DNA from 2 places in the Cellulosimicrobium sp. MI9406 genome. Region 2 is predicted to be linked to the other one. Evidence: predicted binding sites of a transcription regulator. Region 2 holds the regulator's gene; the other holds the start of a gene.
The links. Region 2 encodes Rex, which represses fermentation and respiration genes when NADH is low (regulators of the CRP and FNR family bind a similar motif). Its sites were predicted from a motif close to CTTGTGAANNNNTTCACAAG; they were not measured.
Positions count from the first base shown of each region.

Region 1: the regulator Rex is predicted to act here: its motif matches at 1,693-1,712, upstream of pflB (formate C-acetyltransferase).

Region 1 covers NZ_JALIZI010000006.1:67,157-70,520, forward strand. The annotation lists gene dxs (1-deoxy-D-xylulose-5-phosphate synthase) at 1-395, shown strand, start outside; gene MT994_RS12305 (glutamate--cysteine ligase) at 486-1,583, opposite strand; gene pflB (formate C-acetyltransferase) at 1,962-3,364, shown strand, end outside.
Region 2 covers NZ_JALIZI010000003.1:44,404-47,767, forward strand. The annotation lists gene MT994_RS05885 (MarR family transcriptional regulator) at 1-474, opposite strand, end outside; gene MT994_RS05890 (YceI family protein) at 638-1,189, shown strand; gene MT994_RS05895 (redox-sensing transcriptional repressor Rex) at 1,310-1,984, opposite strand; gene MT994_RS05900 (glutaredoxin family protein) at 2,041-2,331, opposite strand; gene MT994_RS05905 (HAD-IB family hydrolase) at 2,381-3,253, shown strand; gene MT994_RS05910 (AURKAIP1/COX24 domain-containing protein) at 3,348-3,364, opposite strand, start outside.

The DNA of each region.
Region 1 (3,364 bases), on a different contig from region 2:
CGCCCGGAAGTCCGCGCCGCGTCCTGCTCGTCGGCCTGGGCTCGATGGCCCGCGTCGCGCTCGACGCCGGGGAGTCGCTCACCGCGCACGGCGTCGACGTCACGGTCGCGTCGCCCACGTGGGTGCTCCCGCTGCCGAGCGCGCTCGTCAAGCTCGCCGGGGAGCACGACCTCGTGGTGACGGTGGAGGACGGCGTCGTGGACGGCGGGGTCGGTGCGCTGCTGGCCCAGCGGGCGCTGGAGTCGGGCGTGCGCACGCCCGTGCACCCGATCGGTCTCCCGGCGCAGTTCCTCGACCACGCCACGCGCGACCAGGTCGTGTCCGCGTACCGCCTCACCGGGGCGGACGTCGCGCGCGACGTGCTGGACGCGCTCGCGGCGCTCGCACGCGGCTGACGACCCCTGCCGTGCACCCGGCCCCCGGGTGCACGGCCCCAGGCATGCGGACGGCCCGCGGCGCAGGTGCGCTGCGGGCCGTCGCGTCGGTCAGGAGTGGGTGACCTCGACCGCGTGCTCGACGACGGCGCGCAGGTCGCCGCCGGACGCCGCGTGCCACGCGCGCTGCCGGGCGGCGCCGTTGCCCCCGGACCACAGGCGCCCGAGCAGCTCGGTCACCGCGTCCAGGTCTCCGGCGTCGACGAGCGCGTCGCGCACGTGCGCGACGAGCTGGCCCACGACGTCGTGCGCGGGGGCCGGGCGCCAGGTGAGGGGCGAGACGAGGTCCTCCTCGAGGCCCGAGCGGCCAGCGCGCCAGGACGCGGTGCGCAGGATCTCGGGCCGCAGCTCGGGCGCGGGCGCGCCGTCGGCGGACTCGCGGGCCGCCGTCTCGACGAGACCGCGGGCGAGCGCCGCGAGCAGCGTCGCGGTGTCCGGGTCGAGGCACACGTCCGCGACGCGGATCTCGACCGTGGGGTAGCGCGACGACAGGCGGGCGTCGAAGTAGACCATGTTCTCGTCGAGGATCGTCCCGGTCGCGACGAGGCCGTCGACCGCCGCGCGGTACGCCTCGGGCGAGCCGAACGCGCGCGTCGGGCCGGAGGTGGGCCAGCGCGACCAGACCTGCGACCGGAAGCTCGCGTACCCGCTGTCCTGGCCCTGCCAGAAGGGCGAGTTCGTGCTCAGCGCGAGGAGCGTCGCGAGCCACGGCCCGATCCGGTCGAGCACGGCGACGCCCTCGGTGTCGTCCGCGACGGCGACGTGCACGTGACAGCCGCTCGTCAGCTGCTCGCGCGCCGTGAGGCCGAACGCGGCGCGCGCCTCGAGGTAGCGCAGGCGCGACACGGTCGTGCCCTCGAACGGCAGGGGAGACGTCGAGAGCGCGGCGACGCGGGCCCCGACGCGGTCCGCGGCCTCCTGGGCGCGACGCCGGCCCTCGCGGATCTCGGTCGCGAGCTCGTCGATCTCGCGGCGCGGGTGCGTCGCCGTCTCGAGCTGCTCCTCCATGAACTCCGACTCCAGCGAGCCGGTGCCCCCGCCCTTGTCGTCCGTGCCGGAGGCCTCGAGGGCCTCGGCCGCGCGGGCGACGGGCTGCCCGTCGTCGCCGACGAGCAGGAACTCTTCCTCGACCCCTACGGTGCGTTTCACCCGGGCAGTCTCACACGGATGCGCGCGGCACGTCCGGCGAGCGTGTGACGCGCGCCCGTGTCGTGCGTCACGACGGCGGCGCGGGGTCCCCAGGGGGAGGGCCGGAGGGCTTGTGAAGGTCATCACAAGACCTCCTCGGCAGGGGTGTCGCGGGGGCGAGGAACCCCGGAATCCTGCCGTTCCTGCCGGGTCCCGCCCGCCTCGGGACCTAGGTCCCCAGGCGGTCCCGAACGCCTCCGCGGCGGGCTCCGGGAACCTAGCCTGGAGGTGGCGAAGGAGCCCGTCGGAACCTCGGCCGAGGGCCCCACCCGGGACCTCGCGAGGCCGGCGGGTCCGGCCGGCGCGCGGACCCGCGCGTCAGGCACGAGGGAGGTCCAGATGACCAGCGTTTCCGAGGCAACCGGCACGACGAGCGGCGGCCGCGCGACGGGGGCGGGCGCCGTCGACCCGCAGCGCGACACCGCGCACGTCCCTGCGTGGGAGGGCTTCACCGACGGCCCGTGGCGCGACACGGTCGACGTGCGTGACTTCATCCAGCGCAACTACCGCCCGTACACGGGCGACGCGTCGTTCCTCGCCGGCCCCACGGAGCGCACGACGGGCATCTGGAGCACGCTGTCCGCCATGTTCCCGGAGGAGCGGGAGATGGGGATCTACGACGTGGACACCCACACGCCCGCCGGCATCACGGCGCACGCGCCGGGCTACATCGACAAGGCGCACGAGGTGATCGTCGGTCTGCAGACCGACGCCCCGCTCAAGCGCGCGATCATGCCGAACGGCGGCTGGCGCATGGTCGAGGGCGCGCTGGAGACGTACGGCTACGAGGTCGACGAGACCCTGCGGAAGGTCTTCACCGAGTACCGCAAGACGCACAACCAGGGCGTGTTCGACGTCTACCCGCCGAACGTGCGCGCGGCCCGCAGCTCGCACATCATCACGGGCCTGCCCGACGCCTACGGCCGCGGCCGGATCATCGGCGACTACCGCCGCGTCGCGCTCTACGGCGTCGACGCGCTGATCGCCGCGAAGAAGCTCGACAAGCTCGGTCTCGACACGCAGCCCTTCAGCGAGAAGGTCGTGCGCGAGCGCGAGGAGCACGCGGAGCAGATCCGCGCGCTGGGCGAGCTCAAGGAGATGGCGGCCTCGTACGGCTACGACATCTCCGGCCCGGCGACGACGGCCCGCGAGGCCGTGCAGTGGCTCTACTTCGCCTACCTCGCCGCGGTGAAGGAGCAGAACGGCGCCGCGATGTCCCTCGGCCGCACGTCGACGTTCCTCGACGTGTTCATCGACCGCGACCTCGAGGCCGGCCGCATCACGGAGTCCGAGGCGCAGGAGATCATCGACGACTTCGTCATCAAGCTCCGCATCGTGCGGTTCCTGCGCACGCCCGAGTACGACGCCCTGTTCTCCGGCGACCCGACGTGGGTCACCGAGACGATCGGCGGCATGGGCGAGGACGGGCGCCCGCTCGTCACGAAGAACTCGTTCCGGTTCCTCCAGACGCTCTACAACCTCGGGCCGGCCCCCGAGCCGAACATGACGGTCTTCTGGAGCCCGGACCTGCCGCAGGGCTTCAAGGACTACTGCGCGCAGGTCTCGATCGACACCTCGGCCGTGCAGTACGAGTCGGACGAGCTCATCCGCCAGCACTGGGGCGACGACGCGGCGATCGCGTGCTGCGTGTCCCCGATGCGGGTCGGCAAGCAGATGCAGTTCTTCGGCGCTCGCGTGAACCTCGCCAAGACGCTGCTCTACGCGATCAACGGCGGCCGCGA
Region 2 (3,364 bases):
CAGCGCCCGGAACTGCTCCGGCGTGAGCACGTCGACCAGGTACCGGCGCACGGCCGCCACGTGGGCGGGCGCCGACGCGACGAGCACGCGGTAGCCCTCGCTCGTCATCGCGCAGTTCACGCCGCGGCGGTCGCCCGAGCTCGCGGAGCGCCGGACCAGGCCGCGCGCCTCCATGCGCGCGACGGTGTGCGTCACGCGGCTGCGCGAGCGGGCGAGCCCGTCCGCGAGCGCCGACATGCGCAGCGTGTGGTCGGGGCTCTCGGAGAGGCGCACGAGCAGCTCGTACTCGTTGAGCGAGACCTCGGACCGTTCCTCGTGGTCCCGGCCGAGCGCCTCGATGAAGCGCACGGTCCCGTCGAGGTACGCGCGCCACAGGCGCTGCTGCTCCGCGTCGAGCCAGCGCGGCTCGACGGCGGGGACTGCGGGGGTGCGGACGGTGCTCGCCGTCGGGGTGTCGACGTCGTTGCGGGTCATGGGTCCTCGGCGGTGCGGGAGGGGCTGGGGGCGTGGGGGCGTCGGAACATTGTTCCACCCCACGGGAATAGACGGACCGAGGGGTGCTGTTGATACGCTCGTTCCGAAGTTGAACGTTCAACCACTTGGTCCGCCAGGACCCCGACCACCCGCAGGAGCACCCATGGCCTCGTCGCTGCCCGCCGGCCTCACCGCCGGTACCTACGCCCTCGACGCGTCGCACTCGCAGGCGTCGTTCACCGTCCGCCACGCCGGGATCTCGAAGGTCCGCGGCACCCTCGCGATCACCGACGGCACGATCACCGTCGGCGACGACCTCGAGTCGACGTCCGTGACCGCCCAGCTCGACGCCGCGTCCGTGAGCACGGGCGACGAGAACCGCGACAACCACCTGCGCAGCGCCGACTTCTGGGACGCGGAGAACAAGCCGACGTGGACGTTCACGTCGACGCGCATCACGGGCGACGGCGACGACTACGTCGTGGCCGGCGACCTGACGATCAACGGCGTCACCAAGCCGGTCGAGCTCGAGACGGAGTTCGCGGGCACCGCGACCGACCCGTTCGGCAACCCGCGCGCCGGCTTCGAGGCGACCACCGAGATCTCGCGCAAGGAGTTCGGCCTCACCTGGAACGCCGCGCTCGAGACCGGCGGCGTGCTCGTCGGCGACAAGATCAAGATCGCGCTCGACGTCTCGGCCATCAAGCAGGCCTGACCGTCGTCCCGGGCACGTCCCGGGCGAGACCGGCGCCCTCCGGCAGGGGTGCCGCCCCGAGGGGCCGCGTGCACCGGCACGCGGCCCTTCGTCGTCCCCGGGTCCGGGCGCCGGGGCCGCTCAGCGCTCCTGCGACGCCGCGAGGGCGCGGGCCTGCGAGTGGAACGCGAGGATCTGCAGCTCGCTGCCGACGTCGACGCCGCGCACGTCGACGTCCGCCGGGACCTGGAGCGCGCGCGGCGCGAAGTTGAGGATCTCGCGCACCCCCGCCGCGACCACGCGGTCCGCGACCGCCTGGGCGTGCGCCGCAGGCGTCGCGAGGACGACGATCGACACCTTCTCGCGCTCCACGACCTCCTCGAGCGCGTCGACGTGCTCGACGACGAGCCCCGCGGCCCGCGTCCCGACGACGTCCGGCGACGCGTCGAGGAGCGCCGCCACGTGGAAGCCGCGCTGCTCGTAGCCCGAGTAGTTCGCGAGCGCGTGCCCCAGGTTGCCGATCCCGACGATCGCGATGCGGTGCTCGTCGACGAGGCCCAGGGCCTCGGTGATGTACTGCGCCAGCGAGTCGACGTCGTAGCCCACGCCGCGCGTGCCGAACGACCCGAGGAACGACAGGTCCTTGCGCAGCTGCGCCGGGCCCACGCCGGACAGCTCCGCGAGCTCGACCGACGACGTCGTCCCGACGCCCCGCGCCACGAGGTCCCGCAGCGCGCGCAGGTAGGACGGGAGCCGCGCCACCGTCGCGCTCGGGATCCCCGGCGCCGTCACCTCACCGACTACCTGCTCAGCCACCGTCACTCCGTCGTCCAGGGACCGTCCTCGTCGACGGTCACGCTCCACGGGAGGAATCATCCCAGGTCCGCGCGCGGCGCCGAAATCCGGGCCACCGCACGCGCCAGCCGGCGCGCGTCCACGCGCCAGAACCCCTGCTGCACCCCGCCGACCGTGACGACCGGCACGTACTCGCCGTACTGCTCGCGCAGCGCCGGGTCCGTGCCCGGCGCGTCCAGGTCGACCTCCGCCCACGCGACGCCCGCGTCGGCGCACACGGCCTCGACGACCGTCCGCGCGTCGTCGCACAGGTGACAGCCCGCGCGGCCGAACAGCAGGACGGGGGCGGGGGCGTCGGAGGTGCTCACGCCTCCCAGGGTACGAGGCCCCGGCAGCCCGACCGCCTAGAGTGGAGGCATGGCGACGTCTCCCGGCCCGGGCCCCGACCCGACCTCCCGGCCGACGCTCCCCGAGGAGGCGCCCGCGCGCGCTCCCGGGCCGCCGCACCGCACCGCCGCGTTCTTCGACGTCGACAACACGATCATCCGCGGCGCCTCGTCGTTCCACCTCGCGCGTGCCCTGTACCAGCGCGAGTTCTTCTCGACGCTCGACATCGTGCGCTTCGCCGTGCACCAGGCCCGGTACCTCGTGTTCGGCGAGAACAAGCAGCAGATCGACCGCATCCGGTCGCGCGCGCTCGCGCTCATCGCCGGGCGCTCCGTCGCCGAGGTCACCGCGATCGGCGAGGAGGTCTACGACACCGTCCTGTCGCTGCGCATCTACCCCGGCACGCGTCGCCTCCTCGACGAGCACCTGGCGGCCGGGCACCAGGTGTGGCTCGTCTCCGCGACCCCCGTCGAGATCGGCGAGCTCATCGCGCGCCGGCTCGGGACGACGGGCGCGCTCGGCACCGTCGCCGAGCACGAGGACGGCTTCTACACGGGACGGCTCGTCGGCGACATGATGCACGGCCGCGCGAAGGCCGCCGGGGTGCGGGCGCTCGCCGAGCGCGAGGACATCGACCTCGAGGCGTCGTACGCGTACGGCGACTCGCTCAACGACGTCACGATGATGGAGGCCGTGGGGCACCCGTGCCCCATCAACCCCGACGCCCGCCTGCGCCGCCACGCGCAGGACGTCGGCTGGCCCATCCGCGAGTTCCGCGGGCGCCGGCGCCGCGTCGCGCGCAGCAGCGTCCGCACCGCGAGCTGGGCCGGCGCCGCCTGGGCCGCCGCGCTCGTCCTGCGCTCGGTGCGCCGCGCCGTCGACCGGCGCATCGCCCGCCTCTGACCCCGCCCGGGCCGCGCCCGGAAACGCGTCGAGCCCGGTCCCTCGGGAGGGGCCGGGCTCGACGACGGGTCGGCGCGTCAGGACGCGCGCGACGTCACTTCTTGTTGCGAC